One region of the Phyllobacterium sp. NPDC097923 genome, then DNA from elsewhere that is predicted to be linked to it. Evidence: predicted binding sites of a transcription regulator. Region 1 holds the regulator's gene; each other region holds the start of a gene.
The links. The regulator LexA, encoded in region 1, represses DNA repair genes until DNA is damaged. The targets are predictions, from matches to a motif close to TGTTCNNNNTGTGTTCNG.

Region 1 (3,484 bases):
ACTTTGCCGCGCGCCATCCCATCAAGAAATTTTCGGCATGCGCAGCGCTGCTGGCGTCGGCATTCTATCTGCTGCTCTCGGGGATCGACGTGGCGGCCCAGCGCAGCTTTGTCATGCTGGCAGTCATGCTTGTCGCCATGACCGTGGACCGGGCGGCGCTGTCGCTGCGGAATGTTGCCCTGGCCGCCTTGGTAACCATTGCCATCGCGCCGCACGAGGTGATGGGACCAAGCTTCCAGATGTCGTACTCGGCCACAGCCGCACTGATCGCATTCTACGGCTGGTGGTCGCCGCGCAGGGCCGGCCGGACCGCGCGGCGTGCCTCCGGCAACAGCCTGTTGTTGCGGCTGCCCGGCAAGATCGGCGATCATATCAGTGATGTCGCGCTGACATCCCTGGTCGCCGGTTCGGCCAGTGCGATCTTTGCCGCCTATCATTTCAACAATACGGCGCCGCTCGGGCTGATCGGCAACGCCTTTGCCTTGCCCGTGGTCTCGGTTCTGGTCATGCCCTTCGCCGTACTGGCGCTGTTGCTGATGCCGTTCGATCTGGATTTCCTGCCGTTCGCCGTCATGGAACGCGGCATCGAGCTGGTGGTGTTCATCGCCCATCACGTTGCCGCACTCTCGCCCTCGGGCAATCTCGGTCCGATGCCGCAGCCGAGCCTTATCCTGATGAGCGTGGCACTTGTGATCCTGCTTCTCACGACGTCGTGGTTGCGTCTGTGCGGTCTGCCGCTGTTTGCTGCGGCCATCCTGATCATGGCACGCACAGCGCCGCCGGATATCGTCCTGTCGGAGGATGGCCGGCTGGCCGGTGTGCGCAATGGCACGGCATTGATGATCAATCGCCCGCAGGGCGGCGCCTTCACGTTAAACAACTGGCGGCAGGGTTTTGGGCTGGAACAGATCGTCAAACCGGCGCGGATCGGCAAAGAGGCAGCGGAGGGTGCCTTCGAATGCGCCGGAAAGCTCTGCCTGGCGCGCGAACCGGGCGGTCTCATCATCGCCTATACGGATGATCCCGCGCAAAGGAACCCCGCATGCAGCGAGGGGAATATCGTCGTGCTGGGCTTTGCCGGTGTGGACACCGATTGCCCTGTTCCGGGCCCAATGGTGATCACGCGCCGCGATCTCGCCTTGAACGGTGCTGCGGAAATCCGGTTCGGTTCCGGCGGGCAAGGGCAGGGTGACGTGACGGATCTATCGAAAGCCGGAGAAGCGCTGGAGCAAAGGGTGCAGTCGGCCCGCCTGACCTGGGCGATCGGTCCGCCGGACCGACCCTGGAACAAGTACCGCACTCATTCCAATGCGGCGCGCAACCGGCCGGAGCATTCACGCAAGGCCCACGCGATCGAAGGCGTCCCGAACAATGTCGAACGGGACGCGGCGGCCGGTCAGTAACGGCGGATCAGGCCGACGAGCTTGCCCTGCACCCGCACGCGGTCCGGTCCGAAAATCCGCGTTTCATAGGCAGGGTTGGCGGCTTCCAGGGCAATCGAGGCACCCTTGCGGCGGAACCGCTTGAGGGTGGCTTCCTCATCATCGACCAGCGCCACGATGATTTCGCCTGGGCTTGCGGTGTCGCCGCGCTTGATGACGACGGTATCGCCATCAAAAATACCCGCTTCGATCATCGAGTCGCCCTTGACCTCAAGCGCATAATGTTCGCCGCTGCCGATCATATCTGGCGGAAGGCTCAGCATGTGGGTCTGGTTCTGGATCGCGGAAATCGGCACACCAGCGGCAATCCGGCCCATGACCGGAATGCTGACATTGGCAGGCATGTCCATATCGTTGGAGGCGCGCGGCTGCGGCTTGGGCGGTGCAACATTGCGTCCGAGACTGCCCTCGATGACGCTCGGCTCGAACTTTCTCTGGCTGTTGAGGCCGGGTGCGATGGAGTCCGGCAGGCGCAGGACTTCCAGCGCGCGTGCCCTGTTCGCAAGCCGGCGAATGAAGCCGCGCTCTTCCAGCGCAGTGATCAGCCGGTGAATGCCGGATTTGGAGGCCAGATCCAGCGCATCCTTCATTTCGTCGAAGGATGGCGGAATGCCCGTCTCCTTCAGACGCTCATGAATGAAGAGAAGAAGTTCATGTTGTTTACGCGTGAGCATCGGCGATCCTTTAGCAGGGAATCGGAAAAACAAAACCAGAACAAACACTATCTGTTCCAGCATTGTTCTACAAGTGCTTAATATTCCGTTGCGGCAATGCTGGAAGCTTGGTTACGAAGCATGTGGGGGCAGAAATGCACCCGTTCAGGGTACTGTTCCGTCGGTTTCCAACTGGATATCACAATATCATGACAGCTTTCATCCGAATCGCCGAGCGCCAGGACCTTGACACCATCATCGACTGGGCAGCTGCCGAGGGCTGGAACCCCGGTTTGGACGATGCGGACGCATTCTGGGCCGCGGACCCCAAAGGCTATCACGTGCTTGAGGTCAATGATGAACTGACGGCAGCGGTCTCGCTGGTCCGCTATGCGAGAGACTACGGCTTTCTCGGCTTCTACATGGTGCGTCCGCAATCGCGCGGGCTGGGTTTCGGCTGGTCGCTCTGGCAGGATGTGCTGAGCGGATTTGCCGGACAGACCATCGGCCTTGATGGTGTCGTTGCCCAGCAGGAAAACTATCGGAAGTCGGGGTTTGTCTATGCCCATGCGAATTACCGCTATGGCGGCGCCCCCGGCTGCAGGGCACCCGTCAGCGACGATATCGTCGCCATCGATGCGCAATGGATCGGCGCCGTCGCCGCCTATGACCGTCAATTCAATCCCGAACCACGGGAATCGTTTATCCGTGCCTGGCTCGGCCCGTCCGGCTCGCGCCACGGCCTGGCCTGCATTGCCGACGGAAAAATCGCGGGGTATGGCGTCGTGCGCGCATGCCGCGAGGGTTGCAAAATCGGTCCCTTGTTTGCCGAAACCGAAGAGATCGCCGACCGGCTGTTTCAATCGCTCGCAGCAAAGGCCGGGGATGCACAGGTCTTTCTGGATATTCCCGGGACCAATGGGGCCGCGCGGCGCCTGTGCGACCGGTACGGTCTGGCGCCGGTGTTCGAAACCGCACGCATGTATCGCGGACCGGCGCCCGAATTGCCGCTCGACCGGATTTTTGGCATCACAACCTTCGAATTGGGCTAGGCACTCACCGGCGCGGGGCGACGGGCGGACCGCTCGATTGGCGCAGGATGAGTTCGACCGGCCATATCTCGTGGATGTTCTCGACCGGCTCGCCGTCAAGGACGCGCACCAGCAGTTCGGCGATACGCGACCCGGCGGAGCGGATCGACGACCGGGTGGTGGTCATGGCGGGGACCATGTTGCTGGCATTGAGATAGGGGAACACGTCGTCATGGGCGATCACCGAAACTTCCTTGCCGAGTTCGTAGCCTTTTGAACGGATGGCGCGGAAAATGCCGAGCGCCGTCATCATCGAGCCGGCGAGAATGGCGGTCGGATGCGGCGTATAGGACAAAAG
Region 2 (3,484 bases), 810 kb from region 1:
TCGCCGACGTCGAAATTCGACGGGGTTTCGCTGACGGATTTGGCCACCAACTCGCCGTCGATCATGCGGCCCTTGACCGAGCCGCGTCCGGCGCCGTGGCCGGAATCCGTCTCGCCATAGCCGATGCGCTCGACCTTTGCGCCGGAGCGTGAGCCCCAATTGTTGCGCGTGGCGTCGGAACGGTTCTGCTGGGCGCGCTGCCAGCCGGGCGTCGAATAGGTGTTCTCGAACGGATCGGCGCGGTCGAAGCGTGACTGGCCATAGCCGCCGCCGGAACCGTATCCGCCATAGGAATTGCCTGTCGCAACAACTTCCACGTGCGCTTCCGGCAGTTCCTCGAGGAAACGGGAGGGGATCGTCGACTGCCAGAGCCCGTGGATGCGCCGGTTGGAGACGAACCAGATATGCAGGTTCTTCTTGGCGCGCGTCAGGCCGACATAGGCAAGCCGCCGCTCTTCCTCAAGGCCGGAGCGGCCGCCCTCATCCAGCGCGCGCTGGTGCGGGAACAGGCCTTCCTCCCAGCCGGGCAGGAAGACGGTCTCGAATTCCAGCCCCTTGGCCGAATGCAGCGTCATGATGTTGACCGCATCGAGATTTTCATTCTGCTCGGCGTCCATGACCAGGGCCACGTGTTCGAGGAACGACCGCAGGGACTCGTACTCCTCCATGGAGCGGATGAGTTCCTTCAGGTTTTCCAGCCGGCCCGGCGCTTCCGCCGAACGGTCGGCCTGCCACATGGCGGTATAGCCGGATTCGTCGAGAATCATTTCGGCGAGCTGGGTGTGCGGCGTTGAATCAATCAAAGATTGCCAGCGGTGGAAGTTTTCAACCACTTCGCGCAGGGCGGAACGGGGTTTGGGCTTCAGCTCTTCCGTCTGCACCAGATCGGCGGCGGCATCGAGCATGCCGATATCGCGGGCGCGGGCATAGTCATGCACCTGCCGCACGGCGGCTTCACCGAGGCCGCGCTTGGGCGTGTTGATGATGCGCTCCAGCGCAAGGTCATCGGACCCTTGAGCCACGACGCGGAAATAGGCGAGGGCATCGCGGATTTCGAGGCGCTCGTAGAACCGCGGGCCGCCAACGACGCGGTAATTCAGGCCGAGGGTGACGAAACGGTCTTCGAACTCGCGCATCTGGAAGGAGGCGCGCACGAGGATCGACATATCATTGAGGTTGTGGCCCCTGCGCTGCGCCTGTTCAATTTCCTCGCCGACCGCGCGGGCTTCCTCTTCGGAATCCCAGGCGGCGTGGACATTGACCTTGGCGTCTTCGGCATTCGGCGCATCGGTGAACAGGGTTTTGCCGAGGCGGCCCTCATTGTGGGAAATGAGGAACGACGCCGCGCCGAGAATATGCGCCGTCGAGCGGTAATTGCGCTCCAGGCGGATCACGACCGCGCCGGGAAAATCCTTCTCGAAGCGCAGGATATTGTCGACTTCGGCACCGCGCCAACCATAGATCGACTGGTCGTCATCGCCGACGCAGCAGACATTCTTCGAGCCCTGCGCGATGAGGCGCAGCCACATGTACTGGGCGGTGTTGGTGTCCTGATACTCGTCGACGAGGATGTAGCGGAATTTGGCGTGATATTCCTTCAGCACATCCGGATAGGCGCGGAACATGCGAATGGGATGGCAGAGCAGGTCGCCGAAATCGCAGGCGTTCAGCGTCTTCAGGCGGTTCTGGTAGGCGGTATAGAGTTCGCGGCCCTTGCCGTTGGCAAAGGCGCGGGCATCGCCCTCGGGGATTTCCTCCGGGCCGAGGCCCTTGTTCTTCCAGCCGTCGATCATCAGCGCGAACTGCTTGGCAGGCCAGCGTTTGTCGTCGAGCCCTTCGGCCTGAATGATCTGCTTGATCAGGCGGATGACATCATCCGTGTCGAGAATGGTGAAATCCGAACGCAGGCCGACCAGTTCCGCATGGCGGCGCAGCAGCTTGACGCCGATGGAGTGGAACGTGCCGAGCCAGGGCATGCCTTCCACGGCACCGCCGACGAGAACGCCGATGCGCTCCTTCATCTCGCGCGCCGCCTTGTTGGTGAAGGTCACCGCAAGAATCTGGCTGGGATAGGCCTTGCCGAGGGAGAGGATGTGGGCGATGCGTGAGGTCAGCACCCGTGTCTTGCCGGTTCCGGCACCGGCGAGAACCAGTACCGGCCCTTCGGTGGTTTCAACCGCAAGGCGTTGCTCGGGGTTGAGACCATTGAGATAGGGCGGCGCGCCGCGCGCCTGCATGGCGCGTGCAGCTATGCCCTGCGGCTGGCGAGGCGCATCAGGTTCATCGAAGAACGGTATATCGTCAGGCAATCCGGACATTTCACTCCAATGTAGTGATTCGGCATCGAAAAACCAGACCGATCCGATACAAAGCAAGAACGTACAGCATTTAGCGCAGAGTTTCCCCTGAAACTTGCGATTGAAATTTGCAATCGTTGATATTGCGCCGTTCTGAATTAGGGCATACGCCTAGATCAGAGAGGAATCTGGCAGCCGATGGCCCGTTCGCAGCCTCATGTCAGGACCATTCGATCTTGATTGAGCTTGGAAAGGATCCCTGCCATGGCAATCACTCTGACAGCTCTCCTTTTTCTGATCATCGCGGCTGCCCTGGGTGCGGGTGGCGTCTGGCTCGCCGTCCTCGGCGGCAGCTGGTATTATGTCATCGCCGCGCTCGCCTTTCTCGTCACATCCATTCTCCTATTCCGGCGGCGCTCGGCCGCATTGCCGGTCTATGCGCTGCTGGTGATCGGCACGCTGGGCTGGGCCATCTGGGAAATCCGCTTCGACTGGTGGCAGCTGGCGCCGCGTGGCGGCGTGATCATCCTGCTCGGGCTCTGGCTCCTGACACCGTGGGTGCGCGGCCGGCTGACCCGTGCCGATAATGGCTCTGCCTCTCTGGGGGCAGCGCCGCTCTGGCTGGCCGTTCTGGTGGCGCTCGGCGTTGCCGGCTATTCCATGACCCGGGATCCGCTCGATCTTCCCGGCCAGCTGAGCCGGGAGGCTGTGACCGCCACGCCCGATATCGGGGGCGTGCCCAATGACGACTGGCACTTCTATGGCCGCAGCCTCTACGGCCAGCGCTATTCGCCGCTGAAGCAGATCACGCCCGACAATGTCGCCAAGCTGCAGGTGGCTTGGACCTACCAGACCGGCGACGTGCGCCGCTCCACCGATATTCCGGAAACGACCTATCAGGTGACGCCGCTCAAGGTGCGCGACACGCTCTATATCTGCACGCCGCATAATTTCGTCATTGCGCTCGATGCCGCCAGCGGCAAGGAAAAATGGCGCTTCGATCCGCAGGTGAAGGACAATGACGACCGGCAGCACCAGACCTGCCGCGGCGTGTCCTATTATGCCGATGCCACCGTCGCGGCCGGACAACCCTGCGCCGAGCGGGTCTATATGCCCACCGCCGATGCAAGGCTGATCGCGCTCGATGCGGCCAATGGCCAGGTCTGCCCGGCCTTTGGCGACAAGGG
Region 3 (3,484 bases), on a different contig from region 1:
CGGCGCCGATATCGCCGCGCTGTTCTGGGACGCTGTCGAGGCCAAGCGGCGCTAACTCCTCCGTTCCCGCTCCATCGCCTCAAGGATATCGACAAAGGCGCGCACGCGCGCCGGCCTGTATTTGGCCGGCGGATAGACCGCGTGAATGCCGCCCGCCGGCAATGACCAGCCGGGCAGCAGGCGCACGAGCCGGCCGGCCGCAATATCCTGCACCACCTGGTAGTCCGGCATGACGGCGAGCCCGATACCGGCGAGGACGCAGACATAGCTTGCCTCGGTGCCATTGGCGCTGACAACGGACCTGCCCGTCACAACCACCTTTTCATCGCCTTTTGCAAACAGCCAGCGCAACGGTTCCTTCAGCGCCCCGTTGGCGATCCATTTCGCCGCTTCGAGCGCGCCGGGATGCGCAACGCGACCGATCTGTCCGGCATAGGCGGGCGAACAGACGAGATGCTGCTCGAACGTGCCGATCCGCCGGGCCTGCGCGCTGGAATCCTCCAGCCAGCCGACACGGATGGAGAGATCAAGCTCATTGTCGACCAGATCGAATTTGACATCGGTGAAGGTGAGATCGGCCTGCATCTGCGGATGGCGCTGAAGATAAAGCGCCAGTGCCGGCGCTACGACTTTTGCGCCATAATCCAGCGGCGCTGTCAGCATCAGGGTCCCGACAGGTGTTCCGGTCTCGGACGACACCTCCTCGATCGCGTTTTCAGCCTCGCGCAGGACGACGATGCAACGTTCGTAGAAGCGCCGCCCCGCCTCCGTCGTCCGCAGCCGCCGTGTCGTGCGGATCAGGAGCGCCGTGCCAAGTTCCTCCTCCAGCTTCGACACCTGATGGCTGACGACGGCCTTGGCGACACCCAGCCGGTCGGCGGCGGCGGTGAACGATCCCATATCCACCACGGTGACGAAATAGATGAACCTGTTGAAACTGACCGCGGGCATGACACGCCTTATTATACGAAATAATCATACAGTCTGTCATTTTGATCGGGATTTTTCAAGAAACTCGTCCATGTCACTATACGCCCCACAGTGAGAAACCGAGCGAGGACCGAGACGTGCGAACCCTTCTGACACGACGCGATACGATGAAATCCCTCCTGGCAGCCGGTGCCGTGGCGGCCCTGCAGCCGCTGGGCGCCATTGCGGCCAGGGCCGCTTCCACGCTGGCATGGACCTATTTCCAGGCGGATGAGAACGGTTTCCGCCGCACCCCGGTGCTCCTGACCGGCGAGAAGGAAGCGATCCTGCTCGATGGCGGGTTCACACTCTCCGATGGACACATGGTTGCCGATGCGATCAAGGCGACCGGCAAGACCCTGACAACGATTTACATCAGTTGCAGCGACCCCGATTACTATTTTGGCCTGCGTCCCATCGTCGATGCCTTCCCCAAGGCAAAAGTCCTTGCGGCGCACGCCACCGTGGACGCCATCAAGGGCAACGTGCAGGGCAAGCTCGACGTCTGGGGGCCGCAGCTCAAGGACAATGGACCGAAGGTGCTGGCGGATGTCGTCATTCCGGAAGCCTCAGACCTGTCCTCGCTCGACCTGGAGGGAAACAGGATCGAGATCGTCACCATCAAGGATATGAAGGATCGCCGCTATCTCTGGGTGCCCGGGCTTGAAGCGGTTTTCGGCGGTGTGCTGGTTTCCTCAGGCGTCCATGTCTGGGTTGCGGACGAGCCGGCCGTGGAAGACCGGAAGAAGTGGATTGCCGTGCTTGATGAAATGGCGGCGCGCAATCCCCGGATCGTCGTGCCGTCGCATCAGGTTGCCGGTGCCCCGCAGGGACTTCAGGCGGTAAAATTCACCCGGAACTATCTCGAGACGTTCAACACGGAAGCCGGGAAAGCCAAGACCAGCGGCGAACTGATCTCCGCCATGAAGGCGCATTACCCCGACCTGCTCGATGTCTCATCGCTTGAGCTGGGCGCCAAGGTCGCCAAGGGCGAGATGAAATGGGGCTGATGGTCCCCGGCTGAACCGCATCGCGCCGAATTCCATCCCCGGTGCGGGCCGGTTGTTCTCCTAACGTTCTTGTCATGCCACGCAAATTGTGATGAGGTGCCGTTATTGGCATTGTTCATTTTCTGACGTGATATTTTCAAGGAACGATTGATGGTCACCCGCGTGCGTACCGTCGCATTTCAGGGCATTGAGGCCCAACCTGTCGATGTGCAGGTGATGATCGCCCCCGGCAAGATGGGAATCCATATTGTGGGCCTGCCCGACAAGGCCGTGGCTGAAAGCCGCGAACGCGTGCAGGCGGCGCTGCATGCCTCCGGCCTGTCCCTGCCGCCCAAGAAGGTCACCGTCAACCTCGCGCCGGCGGACCTGCCCAAGGAAGGCAGCCATTACGACCTGCCGATCGCCATGGGCCTGATGGCGGGGCTCGGCGCCATTCCCGCCGATGTGCTGGACGCCTATGTCGTTCTCGGCGAACTATCGCTCGATGGCACGATCACCCATGTGGCCGGGGTTCTTCCTGCCGCGATCTCCGCCAACCGGCAGGAGCGCGGCCTGATCTGCCCCGCCCCCTGCGGACCCGAGGCTGCCTGGGCGGGCGCGCAGATCGATATTCTGGCGCCGCGCAGCCTGATCAGTCTCGCCAATCATTTTCGCGGCCATCAGGTGCTGTCGCGCCCTGAACCGTGCCTGCAGACCAATGCAGCCGATCTGCCCGATCTGAGCGATATCAGAGGACAGGAAGGCGCCCGGCGCGCGCTGGAGATTGCCGCTGCCGGCGGCCATAACCTCCTCATGATCGGACCGCCCGGCGCGGGAAAGTCCATGCTCGCGCAGCGGCTTCCGTCCATCCTGCCGCCGCTGCTGCCGCACGAATTGCTCGAGGTGTCGATGATTGCTTCGGTCGCTGGCGAATTGCCGGGCGGCAGGCTCACCGACCGGCGGCCGTTCCGGGCACCGCACCATTCCGCCTCCATGGCGGCGATGGTCGGCGGCGGCATACGTGCCCGCCCCGGTGAAGTCTCCCTCGCCCATCGCGGCGTGCTGTTTCTGGATGAATTTCCCGAATTCGCGCCCCAGGTGCTCGATTCCCTGCGCCAGCCGCTGGAAAGCGGAGAATGCATGATCGCCCGCGCCAATCACCGTATTTCCTATCCGGCGCAAATCCAGCTCGTGGCCGCCATGAACCCCTGCCGCTGCGGCATGGCCGGAGAACCGGGACACCGCTGCGCCCGGGGGCCACGCTGCCGCCAGGATTACCAGGCCCGCATTTCGGGTCCGCTGCTTGACCGCATCGACCTTCGCATCGACGTTCCCGCCGTCAGTGCCGCGGATCTCATCCGCCGCCCCATTGCCGAAAGCAGCGCATCGGTCGCACTGCGCGTTGCCCGCGCCCGGGACCTGCAAAGACGCCGCTACGAACAAATGGGATCGCCCGCCGTGACAGTGAACGCCCATTGCCCCGCGGCGTTGATCGAGGAGGTTTCCCGGCCAGACAAGCCCGGCCA
Region 4 (3,484 bases), 470 kb from region 1:
ACTGTGATAATCCAAAGCATCTTGCTCCAGATTCTCCCGAATGTGCAGCCCCCCCTTGAAATCAGGCCGGTAACTCAGACCTGCCGGATCGCAGCGGCGCTCCCACGAGAACAATGGCCCCTTAGCATGATGCCGTCTAACGGCTAGGTTGCAATCGCAACAATAATCTCGTCCTGATTGCGTCAATAATGTGGAATTGCCGAAGAAGAGTGTTCAGCTTCGAACCGGTGGCCATGTCAATGGCGGGGCTGGTTCCCGTGCAGCAGAAGTGCCCGCAGCCGCTTCAGGCGATAGCAGCAGGCGATCCCGGCTGCGTCCTGGCGCGTGATACCGGCATCGCGCAGCAAATGTTCACCCGGCTTGCGCGACAACACCGCGAGTTGGCGAGCCTCGCGATCAGCGATCTGCAAATCCTTCCAAAGTTTTGAAAACAAGCAGAAAACAGACATGGAGATGATCTCGAATGGCGAATAATCGCCATGCTTGCCGCAGGTATTGACATACATCAAACGAATAGAAATTATGCCTGTCATTCGAAATTTTAATTGCAAGGAATACCATGAACCCGCCGCTCGACAGCGATCTGCTCCGCACGTTCCTGGCCGTGGCAACGGCCGGCAATGTCACCCGCGCGGCGGAAAGGATCGGGCGCACGCAATCGGCCGTGAGCGTGCAGATCAAGCGGCTTGAGGAGGTTCTGGGAGAAAGCGTTTTTGCCCGCGGCTCGCGCGGCGTTGCGCTGACTGACCAGGGCGAAGCACTGCTCGTCAACGCGCAGCGCATCGTCGCGCTGCTCGATGAAACCATGGCGACGATCCGGGCCAAGCCGCTTGGCGGCCCCGTGCGGATCGGCCTTCCCGAAGAATATGGCTACACGATCCTGCCGCGCGCCCTCGCCGCCTTTGCCAGCCAGCATCCGCAGGTGGAGGTAACGGTCAAATGCGGATATTCGGCGCAGCAGCTGGCCGCACTCGATGCGGACGAGCTTGATCTTGCCGTCATATTCAACTGGGAGCCGCCGGCAACCGGCGAGGTTCTGTTTATCGACCCGACCGTCTGGGTCACCTCGGAGGTGCATTGCGTGCATGAAATCACGCCCGTTCCCATCGCGATCTACGAGCGCTCGGACTGGTGCAGGAAATTCGCCATGGGATCGCTGGAACGCAACAGGATCGATTATCGCGTGGCCTATAGCTGCGATACGGGCGGAGGCTTGAAAATAGCCGCGGTTTCTGGCCTTGCCATCGCCCCGCTCGCGCGCAGCAATATCCCGTCGGGCTGCCGCGAACTGACCGAGGCGGAGGGCTTTCCGGTCATTGATTCATCGAATGTCGTGCTGCGGCGCAATCCGCGGATGATGAGCCCTGCGATTGACGGCATGGCCAAGGTGATCCGCGATGCGTTCCAGCCGATGGGCTGAGCCATTGTCGTCTCGTGCCGCTGTGGCTTGAGCGCTCATGCGTGGTTCGACAAGCTCACCATGAGGGAGAGTGAGGATTGCAGGGAGTTAGGTTCTGCTACGTTTGTGATTAACCTTGCACCAACCCACTTCCCTCATGGTGAGCTTGTCGAACCACGCACCAGGCATCTGCAGTTCAGTGTGTGGTCATCCATTCGCGGGCTTCGCGCATGGCCGTTGCCAGATCGGCCTTGGACATGGTTTTCACCAGTTCGGCGCGCAGTTCCGCAGCCCGGTCGCTGCCTTTGATGGCCGCAATGTTGAACCATTTATGCGCGGCGACATGATCAACGGCACAGTCACGGCCCGTGGCATACATGATGCCCATTTCAAAGAGGATGTCCGTTTCTGCGGTGCCGCCGACATGTCCGGCATCGATATTCTGAAGATCAAAGCGTGCCATTTTACCGAGTCCCTGTTTAAACCGATAAGCCCTGTTAGACTTCTGAGAACCGCCTGATTTGTTTGTTTTGGCGTGCTCTTTCGATGTTTTCGAGAATGCCACACAGCCCTCAAATTGCTGTTAAAGGGCATGATTAACTGGAGCCAAACAAAACAAAAACAACTGGTAAACTTCGGAATTCATTAAATATATCGCCCCAGCAATTGCAGGCATTTGGATCAAATTCGCTTAAAATGCCATTATCCGATTTCAAGCCTTTGCTAACCAAGGCACAGCTTCTTTTTGCCGGGCTTGGAGCCATTCACACAGAAATCTCCTCTCCGTTCCGCAACGCCTGCCTGCAAAAAACCCCGGCTGCGAGCACGCATAAGGCTTCCTTTCAGGGTTTTTTTGAATTACGTTTACGTAAGGGACATGCAAATGGACGCGGAGAGACCCCATTTGCCGCACAACCCTTATCGGGAGGAACATATGAATCGCAAACTCTTATTGGCATGCGCCGGCGTCGTATTGATGGCAGGTCCGGCACTGGCCGAAGAACCGATCGTCGGCACGTGGAAGCGGCCGACAGGTACGCTCATCCAGTACTCGTCCTGCGGCGCCGACAAGTATTGCGGCACGGTCTTGACCGGCGAATACAAGGGCAAATCCATCGGCGAGATGTCCGGCAAGGGCGGGTCCTACAAGGGACAGGTCAACAAGCTTGACGAGGGCAAGACTTATAATGGTAAGGCCAGCGTCAGCGGCAACACCCTGTCCCTGTCCGGTTGCGTGCTGGGCGGGCTCATCTGCAAGAGCGAAAGCCTGACACGCCAGTAATTTTCAGACGGCATGCCAAACCCCGCGAAGGCGTAGAGCTCTCGCGGGGTTTTTGTTTGCTTGCGCCAGATATGGCCGGCCCGTCCGGGTTGCGCCTTCTTGCGATGCGCTTACCGCTGCCCGTACCGTGCGCCGAAACCCCAAGGCGTGCACCGCTTGCCCTCTCCAGGTCTTTGAACGCGGCTTCGATATCCCGCTCCTTCGCTGCGCCCGCCGGTCTGATCGACAGCGACAGGGCCGGAACAACCGGCATGGACCCAACACGTGCAGCGCGGCGTGTAATATGACCTGACATGTCTCATCTGCGTCTCCGGCATCGTGAATCGCAAGGCGGTCCTTGCCGGAGCGGAAACTGATGCCGGATGTGGCGCTTTCCAAGGAAAATGTGTGACGCAAAAAAGTATGCCCCGGCAATGTTGACGTTGGCAAAATCAGAGTGTATTAAACCAAAAGGTTATTTAACCTATGAGTTAGGTAATATCCGTTCGGAATGGGAAGGAAGAGGAACCATGACCGCAGCGCTGGCCCGCAGGGACAATGATCGCGAACTGACAATCGTCCGGATCGTCGATGCGCCGGTGGCGCTCGTTTTCAAGGTCTGGTCACAGCCGGAGCATGTCGTGCGCTGGTGGGGGCCGAAGAATTTCACCTGCCCGAACTGCCAGATCGATTTCAGGGAGGGCGGTGCCTATCGCTCGTCCATCCGCTCTCCCGATGGCGAGGACGCCTGGATGGTCGGCCGCTACACGCGGATCGTCGAGCCGGAGCGGATCGTCTTCACCTTTGCCTGGGAGGATAGCGAT

Region 2: ACIQWS_RS11665 (ATP-dependent helicase) is a predicted target of LexA. The motif match lies at 2,363-2,380, and genes of this name have one in related genera.
Region 3: ACIQWS_RS12995 (YifB family Mg chelatase-like AAA ATPase) is a predicted target of LexA. The motif match lies at 2,033-2,050, and genes of this name have one in related genera.
Region 4: ACIQWS_RS05110 (sel1 repeat family protein) is a predicted target of LexA. The motif match lies at 2,006-2,023, and genes of this name have one in related genera.

The regions. Positions count from the first base shown of each region.
Region 1 covers NZ_JBIWBL010000001.1:1,494,559-1,498,042, forward strand. The annotation lists gene ACIQWS_RS07530 (ComEC/Rec2 family competence protein) at 1-1,403, shown strand, start outside; gene lexA (transcriptional repressor LexA) at 1,397-2,116, opposite strand; gene ACIQWS_RS07540 (GNAT family N-acetyltransferase) at 2,305-3,147, shown strand; gene ACIQWS_RS07545 (substrate-binding domain-containing protein) at 3,152-3,484, opposite strand, start outside.
Region 2 covers NZ_JBIWBL010000001.1:2,308,777-2,312,260, reverse strand. The annotation lists gene ACIQWS_RS11665 (ATP-dependent helicase) at 1-2,318, opposite strand, end outside; gene ACIQWS_RS11660 (glucose/quinate/shikimate family membrane-bound PQQ-dependent dehydrogenase) at 2,562-3,484, shown strand, end outside.
Region 3 covers NZ_JBIWBL010000002.1:135,003-138,486, forward strand. The annotation lists gene gshB (glutathione synthase) at 1-55, shown strand, start outside; gene ACIQWS_RS12985 (LysR family transcriptional regulator) at 52-951, opposite strand; gene ACIQWS_RS12990 (MBL fold metallo-hydrolase) at 1,098-1,979, shown strand; gene ACIQWS_RS12995 (YifB family Mg chelatase-like AAA ATPase) at 2,130-3,484, shown strand, end outside.
Region 4 covers NZ_JBIWBL010000001.1:1,021,656-1,025,139, reverse strand. The annotation lists gene ACIQWS_RS05120 (hypothetical protein) at 237-551, opposite strand; gene ACIQWS_RS05115 (LysR family transcriptional regulator) at 560-1,420, shown strand; gene ACIQWS_RS05110 (sel1 repeat family protein) at 1,596-1,862, opposite strand; gene ACIQWS_RS05105 (DUF2147 domain-containing protein) at 2,334-2,681, shown strand; gene ACIQWS_RS05100 (SRPBCC domain-containing protein) at 3,191-3,484, shown strand, end outside.